Thalassospira sp. TSL5-1: one gene and its partner. The protein of the gene in region 2 binds, or shares a complex with, the protein of the main gene of each other region. Links are inferred from orthologs where the notes say so. Each region holds a gene or a part of one and is shown on either strand. Other genes may lie near its edges.

The links.
Region 1: the proteins of fliF (region 2) and fliG are in contact, whole or in part, in a crystal structure (PDB 5TDY), measured with the Thermotoga maritima proteins. The link is inferred for Thalassospira sp. TSL5-1 from one-to-one orthologs. Residues at the interface, in WP_004082905.1 of Thermotoga maritima: Glu501, Leu502, Leu505, Leu506, Glu508, Leu509, Ile512, Phe513, Pro517, Ser518, Asp519, Ile520, Ala521, Ile523, Val524, Arg525, Leu526, Trp527, Phe528, Phe529; in WP_004082903.1 of Thermotoga maritima: Gly8, Arg9, Lys11, Ala12, Leu15, Leu16, Ala18, Leu19, Lys23, Gln26, Val27, His30, Leu31, Thr35, Gln38, Leu39, Glu42, Lys54, Lys55, Val57, Leu58, Glu59, Glu60, Phe61, Leu62, Leu64, Ala65, Lys66, Lys68, Lys85.

What each region holds. Positions count from the first base shown.
Region 1 is NZ_KV880637.1:1,860,471-1,871,000, reverse strand. The notes cover bases 3,094-5,874. They hold fliG (flagellar motor switch protein FliG), read right to left. Parts: upstream 5,104-5,874; coding sequence 4,084-5,103; downstream 3,094-4,083. Other genes in these bases: LF95_RS08830 (NADH-quinone oxidoreductase subunit A), read left to right, coding at 5,754-5,874; LF95_RS08845 (hypothetical protein), read left to right, coding at 3,175-3,924. In the rest of the region: lon (endopeptidase La), read left to right, coding at 1-2,336; LF95_RS08855 (HU family DNA-binding protein), read left to right, coding at 2,600-2,872; more of LF95_RS08830, read left to right, coding at 5,875-6,119; LF95_RS08825 (NuoB/complex I 20 kDa subunit family protein), read left to right, coding at 6,110-6,652; LF95_RS08820 (NADH-quinone oxidoreductase subunit C), read left to right, coding at 6,673-7,302; LF95_RS08815 (NADH-quinone oxidoreductase subunit D), read left to right, coding at 7,302-8,480; NADH-quinone oxidoreductase subunit NuoE, read left to right, coding at 8,477-9,139; NADH-quinone oxidoreductase subunit NuoF, read left to right, coding at 9,141-10,421; NADH-quinone oxidoreductase subunit NuoG, read left to right, coding at 10,449-10,530. UniProt on the Escherichia coli protein: FliG is one of three proteins (FliG, FliN, FliM) that forms the rotor-mounted switch complex (C ring), located at the base of the basal body.
Region 2 is NZ_KV880637.1:555,045-565,694, reverse strand. The notes cover bases 3,425-6,325. They hold fliF (flagellar basal-body MS-ring/collar protein FliF), read left to right. Parts: upstream 3,425-3,997; coding sequence 3,998-5,653; downstream 5,654-6,325. Other genes in these bases: LF95_RS02620 (FliH/SctL family protein), read left to right, coding at 5,742-6,325; LF95_RS02630 (flagellar hook-basal body complex protein), read left to right, coding at 3,425-3,698. Also shown: LF95_RS02640 (flagellar hook-length control protein FliK), read left to right, coding at 1-1,055; LF95_RS02635 (flagellar hook assembly protein FlgD), read left to right, coding at 1,072-1,932; more of LF95_RS02630, read left to right, coding at 1,983-3,424; more of LF95_RS02620, read left to right, coding at 6,326-6,830; flagellar motor switch protein FliN, read left to right, coding at 7,055-7,309; LF95_RS02610 (motility protein A), read left to right, coding at 7,333-8,127; LF95_RS02605 (sigma-54-dependent transcriptional regulator), read left to right, coding at 8,210-9,853; flagellar biosynthesis protein FlhA, read left to right, coding at 9,997-10,650. UniProt on the Escherichia coli protein: The M ring may be actively involved in energy transduction.

The DNA of each region.
Region 1 (10,530 bases), 1.3 Mb from region 2 along the record:
TTCCGTTGTTTGTCGGCCGTGAAAAATCGGTCCGCGCGCTTGAAGATGTGATGCGCGAAGACAAACAAATTCTTCTTGTAACCCAGAAAGATGCCGGTCTTGATGATCCGTCGGTAGACGATCTTTATCGCGTTGGTACCGTTGCGTCCGTGCTGCAGTTGCTGAAATTGCCCGACGGCACTGTTAAGGTGCTGGTCGAAGGGGGCAAGCGTGCGCAGATTTCCGGGTTTGTTGATAATCCTGAATTTTTCCAGGCTTACGGTACTGTTCACGACGATGATGACGAGGACGAAAGCGAACTCGAAGCATTATCGCGCTCTGTCGTGACCCAGTTTGAGCAATATATCAAGCTGAACAAAAAGATTCCGCCCGAGGTGCTGGTTTCGGTCAATCAGATCGAGGAACCGGCCAAGCTGGCTGATACGGTTGCGTCTCACCTTGCGCTCAAGATTTCGGAAAAGCAGGAACTGCTTGAAACCGGGTCTGTTGCTGCGCGTCTGGAACGGATTTTCGGTTTTATGGAATCGGAAATTGGTGTTCTGCAGGTGGAAAAGAAAATCCGCAATCGCGTGAAGCGCCAGATGGAGAAAACCCAGCGCGAATATTATCTGAATGAGCAACTCAAGGCCATTCAGAAGGAACTGGGCGAAGGTGAAGACGGCAAGGATGAAGCCTCCGAGCTTGAGGAAAAGCTCAACAAGGCGAAAATGCCGAAGGAAGCCAAGGAAAAGGCCCAGGCCGAGCTTAAGAAATTGCGCAATATGAGCCCGATGTCCGCCGAAGCAACGGTGGTGCGCAACTATCTTGACTGGATGGTGTCCATTCCCTGGAACAAACGCAGCAAGATTTCCCACGACCTGAAAAAGGCCAAGAAGGTTCTGGACAAGGAACATTATGGTCTGGAGCAGGTGAAGGAACATATTCTTGAATATTTGGCCGTTCAGGCGCGTATCAAGAAAGTCAAAGGTCCGATTCTGTGCCTTGTTGGTCCCCCGGGCGTAGGTAAAACCTCGCTGGGCAAATCAATGGCGAATGCGACCGGCCGTAATTTCATTCGTATGTCCCTGGGCGGTGTGCGTGATGAATCGGAAATTCGCGGGCATCGTCGTACCTATATTGGTTCAATGCCGGGCAAGATCATTCAGGGGATGAAGAAAGCCAAAACGTCTAATCCGCTGTTCCTGCTCGACGAAATCGAAAAGATGGGGTCCGACTTCCGGGGTGATCCGGCATCAGCCCTGCTTGAGGTACTTGATCCCGAGCAGAACTCGACCTTCAATGATCATTATCTTGAAGTCGATTATGATCTGTCGGATGTGATGTTTGTGACGACGGCTAACAGCCTGCGCATGCAGCAGCCGTTGCTCGACCGTATGGAGATCATTCGGATTTCGGGTTACACCGAAGACGAAAAGGTTGAAATCGCCAAGCGCCATCTGATCCCCAAGCAGATCGAGGCCAATGGTTTGAAAAAGGCCGAATGGAGCATTTCTGACGATGCCCTTCGTGACCTGATTCGGTATTACACGCGTGAAGCGGGTGTGCGTAACCTCGAACGCGAGCTTGCCCGTCTGGCGCGTAAAGCGACTAAACGTATTTTGATCGAAGGGTTGAAAACCGTTCGTGTTACACCGCGTACACTGGCGAAATATGCCGGGATTCGCAAATACCGCTTTGGCGAAACTGAAGGCGAAGACCAGGTTGGTGTGGTAACCGGCCTTGCCTATACGGAATTTGGTGGTGATCTGTTGCAGATCGAAGCCGTTACCGTTCCAGGCAAAGGCAATATGAAGACCACCGGTAAACTTGGTGACGTCATGACGGAATCGATCCAGGCGGCAACCTCGTTTGTTCGTTCGCGTGCCGCACTTTTCGGGATCAAGCCGAACCTGTTCCAGCAACGTGACATTCACGTTCATGTGCCCGAAGGGGCTACGCCAAAGGACGGTCCGTCGGCAGGTGTGGGTATGGTGACATCAGTTGTGTCGATTCTGACCAATAATCCGGTGCGTAAAGATGTTGCCATGACAGGCGAAGTTACCTTGCGCGGTCGTGTTCTGGCGATTGGTGGTTTGAAGGAAAAACTGCTTGCCGCGATGCGGGGCGGTGTCAAAACGGTTCTTATTCCCAAGGAAAATGAAAAGGACCTGGAAGACATTCCTGATAACGTCAAACGGAATATGCGAATCATTCCGGTGTCGCATGTTGACGAAGTGCTTGAGCACGCATTGGTCAATCCGCTGGTGCCGATTGAATGGGATGAAGAATCCGACAATGTTTCGGTGAAGCCGAAAGACGGTGAAGAATCGGAAATCGGTGGTGTGACAACTCACTGATTGAGCGCAGAATCTTGGGCTTTTTGACAGGGGCGGCTTTGCTGCCCCTGTTTTTTTGTGGATAACTTGCACAGGAATCGGTCAAGACCAAAAGGTCAGGGGCTGTAAAGGCGAAAAAACGACAAAAAAACCGCAAAAACGGCGGAAAACTGCGTCTCTCCGATTGACGGCATGTAGGCGACCTGCTTACATTGCGCCTGTAACAGGTTTGGGGCAAACCAAATTTCCTTATAACTCCGAACGTCCAATAAGGGGGCCAGGAAGTGAATAAAAACGATCTCGTTGGAAGTGTCGCCGCGAAAGCTGATCTGTCTAAAGCAGACGCTGCCAAAGCCGTTGATGCTGTATTCGATTCCATTACCGATTCTTTGAAATCTGGCGACGAAGTTCGTCTGGTTGGTTTCGGTACTTTTGCCGTTGCTGCGCGTGCAGCTTCCAAAGGTCGCAATCCGCGTACCGGCGAAGAAATCGATATTCCGGCTTCTAAGCAGCCGAAATTCAAGGCTGGTAAAGGCCTTAAGGATGCCGTCAACTAAGGTTGACCATCTTTTTTAAAAAAAATGCCGGTGACAGCGTCACCGGCATTGCATTTTAAAAAAAGCATGCTATGTTCCGCTCGCTTCCGCAAAACGGGGCACACAAAAAAGGGTGATTAGCTCAGCTGGTTAGAGCATCTCGTTTACACCGAGAGGGTCGGGAGTTCGAATCTCTCATCACCCACCATGAAAAAGGCGCCCTAATCGGGCGCCTTTTTCTTTTGCGCGAACAACAAGTTATCGCGTAATCCCCGTATACTGTTTTCCAATGGCCTTTTTCTCGCTTGTGTGAAACCCGCTTGATGATTCGGCTGGCGATTGCGGGGCGGGTCTGCAATCATCATCACGTCTTTGTTCATGTTTTGAGGCCGGACCCGGTGATGTTTCAAGCTGTACCAGTAGCCAAAGTTTCTTTAGGGCATCATCTTTGCAGGTTATCGTGGCTGGTGCGTTCCTGCAGGCGATTACAGGCTGCTGGATTGCTTCTGATTTTAACTGTCGCGCTATCGGGCTGTTATCTTCCAGAACGCTTCACGGCCGATTTAACACTGGCACGGAACGGGGATTATCATTTCACCTATAAAGGGCGATTGCGGCAGGCTGCTCTGGCTAAAGATTTGCTCGATGGCAAGGTTGCGCCAGCAGAAGAAAAAAAGCGTGCTGCGCAGATTCTGAATGATCTGGAACGGGACCCGGCCTTTGGCCCGTCCAGCTATGCCGGACGTGGGGTTTTTAATGTCAGTTATGATCGCAAGGGCAATATTCTGACCGAGAAGACATTTAATTTCGTTCGGCGGAACTCGCGAATCCTGCAGATGATGTATCATGAGGAAAGTCGAACCGTCGAAATCCGCGGCGGGTCCGTACCCGTGCAATATATGGATACATTGCAGGCAATGGGATATGTGCCTGATGGGAAAATTACGGTAAAGACGACCGTACATGTGCGGCGAGATAACGCAGCTGAACGTAATACGGTTGATGACGAAACGACTCTTGTTTGGAAAATACAGAAACTGGGTGAGCCGGCATTGATTCTGATTTTGGGTTAGATGGCTATTGCGTCTGTTGGCAAAAACGAATCTGCTCGCATCGGCTATCTATGAAAATTCAGTGCGGGCCGGGCAGGGGGAGAGGTCTGCTGATATTGAAAAACCCTGCCAGAGTAATCCGGCAGGGTTTTGTGTATAACGGTAAACAGGATAGTCGGGTCAGTAGACCATTTCGTCTTCGCCGCCACCCTCGGAAATAACGATCTGTCCCTGTGCTGCCAGTTCTTTGGCAAGCTGGACAATCATCATCTGACATTCTTCGACGTCGGCCAGGCGAACCGGGCCCAGTGCGTCCATATCTTCGCGCATCATCTTGCCGGCACGTTCCGACATGTTCTTGAAGAAAAGTTCGCGCATCGCATCGGTCGAGCCTTTGAGCGCAAGGGCAAGCTTGTCTTTCTCAACCTGGCGCAGCAGCGACTGAACACCGTTATTATCAAGCCGGGCAAGATCCTCGAAGGTGAACATCAATGCCTTGATCTTTTCGGCAGAGTCGCGGTTGCGTTCTTCAAGGGCTGTCAGGAATCGATCCTGGCTCTGACGGTCCAGGCTGTTGAAAATATCGGCCATCAGTTCATGGTTGTCCCCGCGCGACCCGCGCGCAAGGTTCGACATGAATTCCGTGCGTAGGGTTTTTTCAATATTGTCCAGTACCTCTTTCTGAACGGCCTCCATGCGCAGCATGCGCATGATGACTTCCATCGAGAAGTTTTCAGGCAATAGGGACAAAACAGCAGCAGAGTGCGTTGATTTCAGCTTTGAAAGAACGACGCCAACTGTTTGGGGATATTCATTTTTTAGATAGTTCGCCAGAACAGCTTCGTTCACGTTATTAAGCTTGTCCCACATGGTGCGACCGGCCGGACCACGGATTTCTTCCATGATATTGTTAACGCGGTCTTCAGGTAGAACCTTGGTCAGCAGGCGTTCAGTCGTATCAAACGAACCGACAAGCGAACCGGTTGACGAAAGCTGATCGGCAAATTCGACAAACAGGCGCTCAACGATGTTGGAACTGATGGTTCCAAGACTGGACATCGTTTGCGAGATTTCCTTGATTTCTTCATCATCCATCAATGCAAACATCTTGGAGGCATGCTCTTCCCCCAGTGCCAGCATCAGGATCGCCGCTTTTTCCTGTCCAGAAAGCGACCGGTATTCTTCTTTAACGCGCCCCACGTAAAGCCCACTCCGTCAGCAATTCCAGATCCGTTGCATGATAACGCATTCTGGTGAAGGATGCGTTACGAACAGTCAATAAATCTATAAGGCTTAAGCACGTAGATGAAAAGACCTCTCGCACCGTGCCTCGTTAGACAATTTCAAACCAAAGCCAAAACGGCTTGAAAATTGCTGCATGATTTCCGTTTTGGGTGATCTGGATACTTTGAAATCACGACGCGGTTGAAAGCGATGCTATCAGCTTGACTTAGCAAGGGGGCTGGTCTAACAAGAGCACGCCGAAGGATGGCTGTTTTGGGGGCGTAGCTCAGTTGGTTCGAGCGCCGGCCTGTCACGCCGGAGGCCGCGGGTTCAAGTCCCGTCGCTCCCGCCAAACGGCCATCGACTGCATTCTTTCTTGGGCGCTGCGTCTTTCCTGCCCGTGTTCCTTTTGCTGCCATGCAACAATGTGGATCGCGTTCGCGACGTTCGGCTGACCTGAAATTGACCGCAGAAGGCAAAAAATTAGATGAGTTCGAGGCTCGGTGATGTGGAAACATGTCTCCGGGGCTGGTACTTGTGTGGTGCATACGTTAAGGTGCGCCCTTATGGGCTAGGTGGGGACCTGGTCGGGTTCTGGTTAGACCTGTTCTTGAGAGGTCAGAGAGATGCAAGAGCTTCTTTCGGAATATCTTCCGATCCTGATTTTCATCGGGATTGCCGTCGGTCTTTCGGCGGTTATCATCATCGCTTCGCTGGTTCTGGCCAAGCAGGCCCCGGATGCTGAAAAGCTGTCTGCATATGAATGCGGCTTTTCGCCATTCGAAGATGCACGCATCAAGTTTGATGTTCGCTTCTACCTGGTCGCAATCTTGTTCATCATCTTCGATCTGGAAGTTGCCTTCCTGTTTCCGTGGGCCGTAACCCTTGGCGACATCGGAACGTTCGGTTTCCTGTCGATGGTAATTTTCCTGGCAGTGCTGACAATCGGCTTTGTCTATGAATGGAAGAAGGGAGCTCTGGAATGGGAGTGAGCACCAATACAGGCGCCCCCTTGGCCCCTGGTCAAGACCAGGATCAGCTGCTTAAGGGCGTGTTTGACGAGATGAATGACAAGGGCTTTGTCCTTGCCAGCCTTGACAAACTTGCCACCTGGGCAAACACGGGCTCAATGTGGCCAATGACGTTTGGTCTGGCCTGCTGTGCTGTTGAAATGATGCACGCTGCCGCCGCCCGTTATGACATGGACCGCTATGGCGTTGTTTTCCGCCCCAGCCCGCGTCAGTCGGACGTGATGATTGTTGCCGGGACGCTGACCAACAAAATGGCGCCGGCTCTTCGCAAGGTTTACGACCAGATGGCCGAGCCGCGCTGGGTTATTTCGATGGGCTCGTGTGCCAATGGCGGCGGGTATTATCACTATTCCTATTCGGTGGTGCGCGGTTGTGACCGTGTTGTTCCGGTCGATATTTATGTCCCCGGTTGCCCGCCGACAGCCGAGGCGCTGATTTACGGTATTCTGCAGTTGCAGAAAAAAATCCGCCGTACCGGTGTCCTGTCACGCTGATCCGAGAGTAGGGGGCTAGCATGAGCGAATTGCTCAGCGATAATAGCGCAGCACTGCAAGATCTTCGCGATCTTTTAAAGGCACATTTTGGTGCCGATGTTATTGATACGGTTTATCGCTATGGCGAACTGACCGTTGTTGTCAAACGCGAGTCTATTGTCAGCGTTCTGACTTTCCTGCGTGATGATGCGGGATGTCTGTTCAAGCAGTTGATCGACATTTGTGGTGTGGATTACCCGGAACGTGCCGAACGTTTCGAGGTTGTGTACCACCTGTTGTCGCTCAAACATAACCTGCGCATTCGCGTCAAGGTCTCAACGGATGAAGAAACGCCGGTTCCGACCGCTGTTGGCGTTTACAGTGCCGCAGACTGGTTCGAGCGTGAGACCTGGGACATGTATGGTGTGTTCTTTGCCGATCACCCCGATCCCCGCCGTATTCTGACCGATTATGGTTTTGAAGGTCATCCGCTGCGCAAAGACTTCCCGCTGACGGGCTATGTCGAAGTGCGTTATGACGATGAACGCAAGCGCGTGGTGTATGAGCCGGTGAAACTGGTGCAGGATTTCCGTAACTTTGATTTCGAGAGCCCGTGGGAAGGAATGCAAAACATTCTTCCGGGTGACGAAAAGGCGGAGGGCAACGCCTGATGTCCGAACAGAAAATTAAAAATATGACCCTTAACTTCGGCCCGCAGCACCCAGCGGCGCACGGAGTTTTGCGTCTTGTTCTTGAAATGGACGGCGAAGTTGTTGAACGCGCCGATCCGCATATCGGTCTTTTGCATCGCGGGACCGAAAAGCTGATCGAATATAAAACCTACGTTCAGGCAACGCCGTATTTTGACCGTCTCGACTATGTCGCGCCGATGAACCAGGAGCATGCCTTCTGTCTGGCGATCGAAAAGTTGATGGGGATCGAAGTTCCGAAGCGCGCGCAGTATATTCGTGTCCTGTATGCGGAAATCGGCCGTATTCTCAACCACATCCTCAACCTGACGACCTTTGCGCTGGACGTCGGGGCGATGACGCCGCTTTTGTGGGGCTTTGAGGAACGCGAAAAGCTCATGGAATTTTATGAGCGTGCCTGTGGCGCCCGTCTTCATGCCAACTATTTCCGTCCCGGTGGTGTTGCTGCCGATCTGCCTGCTGGTCTTCTCGAAGATATTTCGGCCTGGATTGACCAGTTCCCGAACTTCGTCAAGGACTTTGACAGGGTTCTGACCGGCAACCGTATTTTCAAGCAGCGTGCTGTTGGAATCGGGACTGTTTCGGCGGAAGAAGCCTTTGACTGGGGCTTTACGGGGCCGAATATCCGTGCATCGGGAATTGCGTGGGACTTGCGTAAATCACAGCCCTACGATTCATACGAAGATTTCGATTTTGACATTCCCGTTGGCAAATACGGCGATGTGTATGACCGGTATCTGGTTCGTTTTGAAGAAATGAACCAGTCTCTGCGCATTATGCGCCAGGTCATTGATAAAATGCCTGATGGCCCGGTCATTGTTCAGAATAACAAGGTGGCTCCGCCGGCCCGTGCTGACATGAAACGGTCGATGGAAGCCCTGATTCATCACTTCAAGCTGTTTACCGAAGGTTTCCACGTCCCGGCGGGAGAATGTTATGCCGCTGTGGAAGCCCCCAAAGGTGAGTTTGGCGTTTTTCTGGTGTCGGATGGCTCGAACCGTCCGTATCGCTGCAAGATTCGCGCCCCTGGATTTGCTCACCTGCAAGGCATGGATTTCATGTCGAAGGGTCATATGTTGGCAGACGTTGTTGCCAATATCGGTTCGCTTGACATTGTTTTCGGTGAGATTGACCGATGAGCCATTTAAGAAGACCAGCTCCGCGCGAGCTTCAGCCGACCAGCTTTGCTTTCACGCCTGAAAATCTGGAAAAAGCGAAAAAAATTATCGCAAAATATCCGGAAGGCCGCCAGCAGAGTGCCACCATGCCGCTTCTGGATCTGGCACAGCGCCAGACCGAAGGGAACTGGGTGCCGACAGTTGCAATGGACTATATTGCCGACATGCTGGAAATGCCGGCAATTCGGGTCTATGAAGTTGCAACCTTTTATACCATGTATAACCTGGCACCGGTTGGTCAGAACTTTATTCAGGTTTGCACCACGACCCCGTGCTGGCTGCGCGGGTCGTCGGATATCGTCAAAACCTGCAAGGAAGAACTTGGCATCGGCATTGGTGAAACCACCGAAGATGGCAAGTTTACTCTGATCGAAGTTGAATGCCTTGGCGCCTGTGTGAATGCGCCGATGATGCAGATCAACGACGATTATTACGAAGATCTGACCAGCGACAGCACGAAGAATATTATCGACATGCTCAAGCGTGGCGAAACACCGAAGGCCGGACCGCAAAGCGGCCGTCGTGGGTGTGAGCCGATTGATGGTCCCAAGGTTCTGAAAGCATTCTGTGGCTGTGGTGCCGCAGATCAGCCTGCTGAACCCAAAGACGGGGAAGCCTGATATGCTGCAAGACAAGGATCGTATTTTTACCAACCTGTACGGGTTTCAGGATTTTGGCCTGAAAGCCGCGCAGGCGCGTGGTAACTGGGATGGTACCAGGGCCCTGATTGAAAAAGGTCAGGACTGGATCATTGACGAAATGAAGGCATCGGGCATGCGCGGCCGTGGCGGCGCTGGTTTCCCGACCGGCCTGAAATGGTCCTTTATGCCCAAGGAATCGGATGGTCGTCCGCATTATCTGGTTGTAAATGCCGACGAAGGCGAGCCGGGGACCTGTAAGGACCGCGAGATCATGCGCAATGATCCGCATACACTGGTTGAAGGCTGCCTGCTCGCCAGCTTCGCCATGCGGGCGCACGCTGCCTATATTTATATTCGTGGTGAGTTCTATCACGAGGCATCGAACCTGCAGCGCGCGATTGACGAAGCCTATGATGCTGGCCTGATTGGCAAAAATGCCTGTGGGTCGGGGTGGGATTTCGATCTTTACCTGCATCTTGGTGCTGGGGCCTATATCTGTGGTGAAGAAACCGCGCTGATCGAAAGCCTTGAAGGTAAAAAGGGTCAGCCGCGCCTGAAGCCGCCATTCCCGGCAAATGCCGGTTTGTATGGCTGCCCGACGACGGTGAACAACGTCGAATCGATCGCGGCTGTTCCTGAAATTCTGCGTCGTGGCGGGGCCTGGTTCTCAAGTTTTGGTCGTGAAAAAAACCATGGGACAAAGCTGTTTGCCATTTCGGGTCATGTTGAAAAGCCCTGCACCGTTGAAGAAGCCATGAGCATTCCGCTCCGTGAGCTGATTGAACGTCATTGTGGTGGTGTTCGGGGTGGCTGGGATAACCTGCTTGCGGTTATTCCGGGCGGGTCTTCGGTCCCGGTTCTGACCAAGGACGTGTGTGATGATGTCCTGATGGACTTTGACGCGCTTCGCGAGGTTGGCTCGGGCCTTGGGACTGCTGCGGTGATCGTGATGGACAAGTCGACCGACATTGTTTACGCGATTGCCCGCCTTTCCGAATTCTACAAACATGAAAGCTGTGGTCAGTGCACCCCTTGCCGTGAAGGCACGGGCTGGATGATGCGTATGATGCAGCGCATGGTGCGTGGCGAGGCCACACTTGATGAAATCGACCTTTTGTGGGACGTGACCAAACAGGTCGAAGGCCACACCATTTGTGCGCTTGGTGACGCTGCCGCATGGCCGATCCAGGGTTTGATCCGTAATTTCCGTCCCGAAATGGAACGCCGGATCAAGGAATATCGCGCACGGATCGCGGCCTGAGAGAGGCCTGTTGAGAGGGATTGAGACATGCCGAAACTGACAGTTGACGGTATCGAAGTCGAAGTAGAAGCCGGAGCGACAGTTCTTCAGGCCTGTGAAGAAGCGGGTA
Region 2 (10,650 bases):
CCGTTATTGCCAGCCAAAGCAATATTGGCCTGCCGATGGGCGTTGGCACACAGGGCACAAATATGCAGACCGGTGACGGATCATCAAAGGATGCGTTATTAAATTCAACCGCGCTGTCACAATCGGCCTCGGCAAATAATGCCGTGCAGGGAGATGGCGCAGCCGCCAAAACCATGCAGGCTGCCGCCAAATCCGGCACACCTGCAGAGGGGGACGCCACAGGTACCGATGCCAAAGCCGGATTTGAAGCCGCCTTAAAACAGCAGGGGGCCGGCAAAACGGATGCCAGCACAAGTGCCAATGCAGGTGCGAACAACCAGAATGGCAACAATAACGCTGCGGCCAACGGGGCTAATGGGTCCAATACCGCCAATGCCAGTCATCAGGCCACTAACACCACTATGGCAAATCTTGCCGCCCTGCAAAATGCCGTAACGCCGCAAGGCTCAACCCCGGCCACAGCCAAGGCGCAAAACCCGGCCAATGCCGGTGTCGGGGCGGTTGACGGGACAAATGCCAATGGCCCAGTGACTGGCCTGACCGGACAGAATGCCAATGGCGCAAACGCCGCAGCCACCGCCCAGGCCGCCACGCAGGCCGGTAAAGGGGCGGCCACCGCCCAGACCGTGCAACAACAGGTTGCCGTCCATATTAAAAATGCTGCGGGCGACGGGGTAGATCGCATTTCCGTACAGCTCCGCCCGGAACATTTAGGCCGGGTCGATGTGAAACTGGAAATATCGCATGACGGACGGGTTCAGACCGTGGTCCAGGCTGATAATCGCCAAACGCTTGATATGCTGCGCCAGGATGTAAAGGGTTTGCAGCAGGCCCTGCGTGATGCCGGGCTGAACGCCGATTCCCAAAGTTTTACCTTTGAACACCGCCAGGACGGGGGACAGGGCCAAAACCCGCAACAGCAGGCCGGAAATTCCGGACGTGGCGTGGCTTCCCGCCCCAATGACGGCGACATTATCAGCGGTGCCGAACTGGCACAGCATGTGGCTGTGGGGTACGGGATCAATTCCAACGGCCTTGTCGATATCCGCATTTAGACACCGGAGATAGCAGATGACCGTATCATCCATGACCAATATCGGTCTCCAGGGTACCAACGCAAATGCGGCCTCGTCACGCGCGGCGCAGTCGCTGTCGCAAAACTTTGACAGCTTTTTGACGCTGCTGACAACGCAGTTGAAAAACCAGGACCCGACCTCGCCGATGGAAAGTGACAAATTCACCGACCAGCTGAGCCAGTTCGCCCAGGTTGAACAGGGAATTCAGACCAACAAAAACCTTGAAAACCTGCTGACCATGCAGGGACAGCAGCGCCAGCTTTCGGCCCTGTCCTATGTCGGTGCACAGATCGAGGCCGTTGGCGATACCAACTGGTACACACCGGGCGAGCCTTTGAACTTCAAATACAGCATTTCACCACAAGTGCCCGCCGCGAAGATTTCGGTGGTCGATCAGAATGGCAAAACGGTTTATGCCGAAGAAGTAAAAAACATCGAAGGTGTTCAAAACTTCACCTGGAAAGGTCAGAACAATTCCGGGGATGCCATAGAAGATGAAGCAGGTGCCTATACCCTGAAAGTCCAACCCCTCTCGACGTCTGGCGAACCCTTCAAAGACAAAGAAGGCAACCCGGCCCGCGTCTCGATTGGCATCGTCGGCAAGGTCGACAGTGTCGATATTGGTGATAACGACATTTATCTGCGCGTCGGCGATGTATCGGTACCATTTGGAACCCTGACCAACGTCAAACTCGCCTCGAATCCGACAGACGACAAACCCGGCACAGGAGGCACGGATGGCACCGGCGGCACTGACGGAACGGCAGGCGACGGCGAGACCGGCGGCACCAGCGAAGATACTGCCGACAACACGACCGGCAGCGGCGACCAAACATCAGACAACAACAATACCTGATCGAATAATCAATTGAAAAACCTAACAGCCTGTAAGCGCAGGAGATAAAAATGAGCCTTTTCGGTGCAATGATTTCCGGTGTATCCGGCCTGAACGCCCAAAGTCAGAACCTTGGCGTTATTTCGGACAACATCTCGAACCTCAATACAGTGGGTTATAAAAGCACAGTGGGTCGTTTTTCGACCCTTGTGACACAGGCTGCCACCGGCACCAAATACACGCCGGGCGGTGTACAGTTTCACCCGACAGCCCTGATCAGCAAACAGGGGTTGCTGCAGGCAACCTCGTCGACCACGGCTGCGGCCATTTCGGGCGACGGCTTTTTCCTGGTGCGAGACACCGCAACCCCGGGCGAGGATAGCGAGATGTTCTTTACCCGTGCGGGTGATTTCAAACCCGATGACAACGGCCTGCTTAAAAATACCGCTGGCTATTATGTCCAGGGTTGGGCAACAGACCGTAACGGCCAGCTTCTGGATCGTAACGGTAATGTCACCTCGTCGAACAGTTCGGCTGCAGGCGACCTGCAGGTTCTGGACATCAACTCCATCCTGACAGCCGCCGCCTCGACCACCCGTATCGAATTTGGCGCAAACTTCAATTCGGATGAAACCGCACTGAACGGCACCCCGACAACCTCGAGCACGGCTGGTATTGATGCCGACACTACCGATCTGACCACCCTGCCCGGCGTCAATGCCGGTGACACCTTCACGATTGCGGTTGGCACCGGCGCAGCACAGACCGTTACCATTGCAGCGGGTGAAACCCTTAACAGCCTCGCTACCAAGATTTCAGCCCTGACCGGCGTAACGGCGAAGGTGGATACCACCAGCACCAACCATACCCTGTCCATTGCCTCGACCGACCCTGAAGAAACCCTGACCCTGGCCGAAGGTACCAATACCCCGCTGGCAGGCCTTGGCATTGGCACCCTGACAACAACGCCGGCCTTTACCCCGGGTGCAGGCAATATTGCCTCGGGTGCGATTACGGCAAATAACAGTCTGCCAATTACGGTTTATGATTCTCTCGGTACAGCCCACAAGCTGAACCTGCAAATCGTCAAGCTGGGTCAGAACAAATGGGGCTATGAGCTAACCGGGTCGACTGAAGCAGGTCAACTTGACTCGACACAGCATCCGAACGGCCTGATCGCGTCGGGTACCATAACCTTTAACGGCGATGGTTCGCTTAAAACCTTTACCGATGAAGGTGGCCTGTCGCGTGTTGATCAGCCCATCACCGGCATCACCTGGACCAACGGCGCAGAACCCAGTTCCTTTACCCTGGATGCCGGGACCATCGGCCAGACCGACGGCATCACCCAGTTTGCTGCGGGCACCGATGCCAACGGCAACCTGATCGATTACACCACGCACTATATTAACCAGGACGGTGCCCGGGCCGGGACGATGGTGAATTACGGCTTTACCGAAGATGGTTATTTGCAGGTCGAATTTGCCAACGGGGTGAAACGCCCGGTCTACAAACTGGCGATTGCCACCGTTGAGTCCCCCGATTCCCTTGAGCACCATACCGGCAACGTTTACCGCCAGACCCGTGAATCAGGCGATTATCTGTTGCGCGAACCGGGCCAGAACGGGGCGGGCAAGGTGGTGGCATCGGCCCTTGAATCCTCGAACGTGGATCTGGCCGGAGAATTCACCAACATGATCGTGACCCAGCGTGCCTATTCGGCCAATACCAAAACCATCACCACAACGGACGAAATGCTTGAAGAGCTGATCCGGTTGAAACGTTAAACCGGGCAAACGCGGGTTTATCACCCGCGTGACCGGTTTGGCACGTTCTGCCACAGTTATGCTGTTAGGACCTTGCCCGGCTTTTTTGGCCGGGCTTTTTTTTTCCTGCGCGAATACCTACATGGTATAATGTGGATTGATGCACCCGAAAGACCCGGCATAGGGGCACAAGTGGGCAAAATTTGCCGGTCGTTAACCTGTTCTTCAACTTGCCCCCCTATTCGTGTTAGGGGATGCTAGGCAATGACAGCTTGCCAGTTTGGGAATTGGGGCGACCGAGCGGGATAGGAGCAGCCTGAATGGGCGGCATTTTACAGACTCTCAAGAGCCTGGGGCCGACACGTCTGATGGCGTTGTCGGGCGTGGGCCTATTGTTGATTGTGTTTTTTGCGTTTCTGATTCTGCGTGTTTCCGCGCCGAATATGGAACTGCTCTATCGTGACCTGTCCCCTGCCGATGCCGGGCAGATCGTGGATCGCCTGGAAACCCAACAGATCGACTATCAATTGCTTAAAGGGGGTACCGAAATTCTGGTGCCCGCCGACCAGGTCAACCGGATGCGCATTTCGATGGCCGAAGCAGGCCTGCCCTCGGGTGGGTCGGTCGGCTACGAAATTTTCGACAAGCAGGACGGCATGGGCTCGACCAGTTTCGAGCAGAACATCAACCATGTTCGCGCGCTCGAAGGTGAACTGGCACGGACCATTGCCTCGATCCAGGCGGTGAAACAGGCCCGTGTCCACCTGGTTTTACCCAAACGCCAGATGTTTTCACGCGAAACCCAGGAACCAAGTGCCTCGATCGCGCTGCAATTGCAGGGCAAGGAACTGGATGCCGAACAGATTGCCGCCATCCAGCATCTGGTGGCGGCCGCCGTGCCGCAACTGGTGCCCAGCAAGGTTTCCATCATTGATGAACGCGGGCATTTGCTGGCGCGGGGCGATGGTGAACAGCAAACTGCCACCTTCCTGACCCAGACCGCCAATGAAATGCGCGTGCGCAACGAAACGCGCCTGCGCAACACCATCGAAGACCTGCTGTCGCGCTCGCTGGGATATGACCAGGTACGTGCCGAAGTTTCTGTCGATATGAATTTCGACAAGATCACGACCAACAACGAACGCTTCAACCCCGATGAACAGGTTGTGCGTTCGAGCCAGACTGTGGATCAATCCTCGACCAACACCGAAACTGATGGTTCCGACCCTGTCACATTGCAAAACAACCTGCCCGACCCCAATCTGGGCAACAACAATGCGGGCAGCAACAGCCAGGAAACCCGGTCGGAAGAAACGGTCAATTACGAAATTTCCAAAACCACGACCACAAGTATCAAGGAAATTGGCGAAGTTTCACGTGTGACCGTCGCGGTACTGGTAGACGGAACCTATACCACCAACGAAAATGGCGAGAAGGTTTATCAGGAACGCTCCAAGCAGGACCTGGACAAGATTGCCGCCCTGGTGCGCAGTGCAATTGGCTATGATCCCAACCGGGGCGACCAGGTTGAAGTGATCAATATGAAATTTGCCGATACATCCGACATGTTCAGCGATGCGCCGGTTGATACCTTCCTGGGGCTCGACAAAACCGAAGTTTACCGCATTGCTGAAATGCTGGTGCTGGCGATTGTCGCCATCCTGGTCATCCTGCTGGTGGTCCGTCCGCTACTGACCCGTGCCTTTGAAACCCTGCCCAGCGCCGCCGACATGGCGCAGCGGCAGCTTCTGTCCGAAGATGGCAGCATGATGACCGAGGGCGGACAGCCCGCCCTGGCGGGCCCGGCCCCCGTCCCGGGGGCAAGCATGAATGACGAGCATGAAGAGCTGATCAATATTTCGCAGGTTGAAGGCCGGGTGAAGGCATCGTCTGTCAAAAAGATTGGCGAAATTGTCGACAAACACCCGGAAGAGGCCCTGGCGATCATTCGCAACTGGCTTTATCAGGAAAACTGATCGCCAATGGTGTGATGTTGCCTGTTTGATACTTTCCTGATCCGGGGTTACGACCCCGGACTAACACCCGACAGATTGCCGATATCATATGACTGCGATCGAAAAATTCAAATTTACCCTGAACTTTGACGACGCCGATACCGTCATCCGGCCGGCCGGCGCGCAGGAAGAACATTATTCGCTAAAACGCAAATCAAAAAAGAAGACTGCGGAAGAAGAGGCCCCGCCGCCCCCACCCGCCATTTACACCGAAGAGCAAATGCAAACCATGCTGCGCGACACCGAAACCCGCGCGCGTGAAGAAGCCTTTGCCCAGGGCCATCAGGAAGGCCTGACCCAGGGACGCGAGGAAATTCTGTCATCGCTGGAAAAGGCAGTTTCCGATACCGCCGCACAAATCGCCGCCTGGATGAACCATATTGACGAATTGCAAAAGCGGGCTCACGCCAGCACCGCCGAGGATGCCATTCACGTCACCCAGGCGATTGTCAAAAAACTGTTGCCGGTCTGGATGAGTGAAAATTCAACCGCCGAGATTGAACAAATCATTCGTCAATCGCTATCAAACCTGTTTGATGCGCCCAAAGTCTTGATCCAGGTTCACCCCGAAATTGCCGATAGCTTGCAGGACCGCGTTGCCGAAATTGCACGAAGCCGGGGTTTTTCCGGGCAGGCCGTGGTTGTAGGCGAAGCCAGCATTGCCAAAGGGGATTGCCGGGTATCCTGGGGCGATGGTACTGCCGTGCGCGACCAGGCCCGCACATGGGGCGAGATCAATGCCATTATCGAAAAGGCGATTGCCGCCCACCGCGAAGCCCATGACCTGCTCGACCAAAACCCGATGGCCGACCCGGCCCTGCAGGAAAGCCGCCTGCCCGACGAGGACATAAATACAGGTATGCACGAAACGACGGCAGACCATGCTGAGGCTGAGGCAACCCCGGCAAATCATGCCCCATCGCCAGTCCCCGAACAGGCCCCGACCCAAACGGCAAAGCAGCCTGCCCCCAACGATAGCACAGCCGAAAATGCCACGACTGACGCCGCATCGTCGCCGTCAGCCGAACTGTCGGAGCCTTCAGCCCGCCCTGACAGCACAGCATCGCAGGGCACCGGGCCTGCCTCGCGAAACGATGAAAGCCCCGCTAAAAAACCGCAAACCGATCACAATAGTTGAGCTGCCTAAATCAATGACTTTGGCACAATAAAACAATAGATTGCATCACAGCGGTGATGAAAGCGACAATACAGGTTCGCCAGGCGCAATCCACCTGATACAAGCAGGAGAACAAAATGGCAGATGATGACGATCTTGAACTGTCCGAACTCGATGATGACGATATCGAGCTGGAAGGCGAAGGAACCGAATTGCTGGCCGGACTCGATACCAGTGGCGAGGGGATGAAAACCTCCAAGGACCTGGAAGCGGTATATGATATTCCCGTCCAGGTCTCGGCGGTGCTGGGAAAAGCCACCATGCAGGTCAGCCAGTTGCTGAAATTGGGCCGTGGTGCTGTCGTGGAGCTTGACCGCAAAGTTGGGGAAGCTATTGATATATATGTCAACAACCGCCTGGTCGCGCGTGGCGAAGTGGTTGTTGTCGAAGACCGTCTGGGTGTCACCATGACGGAAATCATTAAATCGGAACGAAACTAGGCTGGTCAGAAGGATAGCTGGGAATGGCGGACGGGGGGACGAAGACGACGTTCGACATCGCAACGGTGGTCGGGCTTATCGTCGGGTTTGCGCTGGTGATAGCTGCAGTTGTGCTGGGCGGATCGCCGGGCGCATTTATTGACGTACCGTCAATCCTGATCGTCATCGGGGGGACTGCCGCGATTACAGCGGTGTGTTTTTCCCTGGGCGAGTTTCTGGGCATTGGCCGGGTACTGGCACGGACGATTTTTCATCCGTCGCGCAACCCGTCCGATGCGGCGCTGCAAATTTTGCAATTGGCCGAAATTGCCCGGAAAGGCGGTGTTTTGTCGCTGCAGGGCCACCTTGATAGCCTGTTAAGCGAGGAATATCTGTGGAAGGGCCTGTCGCTGGTGGTGGATGGCACCCCGCCCGAAGAAGTTGAAGGCATCATGCGCAAAGATATGAATGCCACGATTTCGCGCCACCACAAGGGGGCCAGCATCCTTAAGAAGGCCGGTGACATTGCCCCGGCAATGGGCCTGATCGGAACGCTTATTGGTCTGGTGCAGATGCTGGGCAATCTTGATGACCCGTCATCAATTGGCCCGTCAATGGCAGTCGCCCTGCTGACAACATTTTATGGCGCAGTCCTGTCCAACATGGTGTTCATGCCGCTGGCAGCCAAGCTGGAACGCAACTCGCAGGAAGAAGAACTGTTAAATTCGGTTTATATGGTGGGCGCGGTTTCCATTGGCCGGCAGGAAAACCCCCGTCGCCTGGAAATGTTGCTGAATTCCATTTTGCCGCCGGCAAAACGGGTCAGTTATTTTGATTGATCTTCTGTTGCCATTTTTTAGTGATAAATCAATGGTATTACAGCACAGACACACAAAAAGCGGATCAGAAAGAGATTAGGCAATGCAGGTATTGATCGTTGGTGGACTGGGCGGCCAGATTGGCGCAGCCAGCAAGATCGCGATGGCCCGGGGTGCCACGGTACAATTGGCCGAAAGCGTCACCACGGCGTTAAACATCCTGCGCGCGGGCAAGCGGATTGATCTGGTGATGGCCGACATCGCCCTGGATGTTGGCGCCCTGATTACCGCCCTGTCGGCCGAACGCATCAGCGTGCCGGTGGTCGCCTGCGGTGTGGGCAATGACATTAACGGCGCGGTCAATGCGATTAAGGCCGGGGCGCAGGAATATATCCCGCTGCCACCCGAAGCCGCCCTGATTGCCGCCATTTTTGAAGCCGTTACCGAAGAAAGCCATGCTCTGATCCATCGTGACCCGCGCATGACCGAAACCCTGCGCCTGGCCGAACAGGTATCACGCAGCAACGCATCCATCCTGATCACGGGTGAAAGCGGCACCGGCAAGGAAATTCTCAGCCGGTTTGTCCACCGTAAATCAAACCGGGCCGATAAACCCTTTGTCGCCGTAAACTGTGCGGCCATTCCGGATAATTTGCTGGAATCCGAGCTTTTCGGCCATGAAAAGGGCGCCTTTACCGGTGCCCAGGCCCGCCGGATTGGTAAATTTGAAGAGGCCAATGGCGGCACCCTTTTGCTTGATGAAATCAGCGAAATGGATGTGCGCTTACAGGCCAAGCTGTTGCGCGTGATTCAGGAACGCGAAATTGACCGGCTGGGCGGCAGCAAACCGGTCAAGGTAGATGTGCGTATTCTGGCAACCTCCAACCGCGATCTAGAATCCTATGTCCAGCAGGGCCATTTCCGCGAGGACCTTTATTTCCGGCTGAATGTCGTCAATCTTGATATTCCGTCATTGCGCGAACGGCCCGGTGATATTCCGGTTCTGGCCGAATTTTTTGTCCGAAAATATTCCGAAGCCAACGACATGCCGATCCGTCCGATCAGCCCGCTGGCGATTGAAAGACTGATGGGGCATTACTGGCGCGGCAATGTGCGCGAACTGGAAAACACCATGCACCGCGCGGTGCTGATTGCCGGGCCCGATGAAATTGGCCCCGAGGCCATTTTTCTGACCGGCGGCGCACCGGCCGCTGCAACCGCACAACAGCCTGCACCGGCGCCAGCAAACGCGGCCTCAAACCCCGCCCCGAACCCTACGACCCAAGGCGGCGGTGATCCACGCGATATTGCGCGCAGCAATGCCGCCGCTGCGGCCTATAACCCGGCTTATGTCAACCAGGCCTATCGTAATTCGGGGGCAGCCAGCGGGGCATATAACCAGCCCCCCCAACCGGCCCCAACCGGCCAAAACGGATATACCGCCCCCCAGCCAACCCCAGCCAGCCCGTCACACCCGGCAGAGGAAAACGGGGCCAATGCGATGGCCGAGCCAACAGAAACGGATCATGACGCGGTCATTTCCGAGAATGGATCCATCACGGCGGCCCTGGTCGGGCGCACGGTGGCGGATGTCGAACGGGAACTGATTATCGATACCCTGAAACATTGTTTTGGCAATCGCACGCACGCTGCCAATATATTGGGTATATCGATCCGTACCTTGCGTAACAAACTGCGCCAATATACCGACGAGGGTGTTGATATTCCGCTTCCGGGGAATGGATAACCCGACAGGGCACAGCACACCTTGCAAGGCACACTCAAAGCTGTGAAAGATCGTTGTCTTAAAACAATGACACAGCGGGAAATCGCCCCTAAAAGACAGGCAAAATGCCAGACGGGCAATAGGCAGGAAACCGATTAACAGACATGGCAGATGGTCGCCAAATAACCCCTTCGGGGTCGGGAAATTCCGGCGGTTCAGGCGGCGGCCGCGACTTTATGGCCAATATGCAGGGACGCCTGCGTTCCGCCATGCGGCGTGGCGACATTGCAATGGCGCTGGGCTTCGTCCTGATCCTCGTGATCATGATGTTCCCGCTGCCAACCTGGCTTCTCGATATGTTTCTGGCGGTTTCGATCAGTTTTTCCATTCTAATCCTGATGACGGCATTGTTCATTCAAAAGCCGCTGGAATTTAACTCTTTTCCGACCATTCTGCTGGTTGCGACATCGCTCCGACTGGCGCTCAACATTGCCACAACACGGCTTATTCTGGGCCACGGCCATGAAGGACCACAGGCGGCAGGTCATGTTATTCAGGCCTTTGGCAGCTTTTTGGTCAGCGGCAATTTCGTTATCGGGATCATTGTTTTTGCCATCCTTGTCATCATCAACTTTGTGGTGATCACCAAGGGTTCGGGCCGTATTGCCGAAGTTGCGGCACGTTTTACCCTTGATGCCATGCCCGGCAAGCAAATGGCCGTGGATGCCGATTTGTCATCGGGCCTGATCAATGAAGAACAGGCCAAGGCGCGGCGTAAGGAACTGGAAGAAGAAAGCGCCTTTTTCGGGGCGATGGAT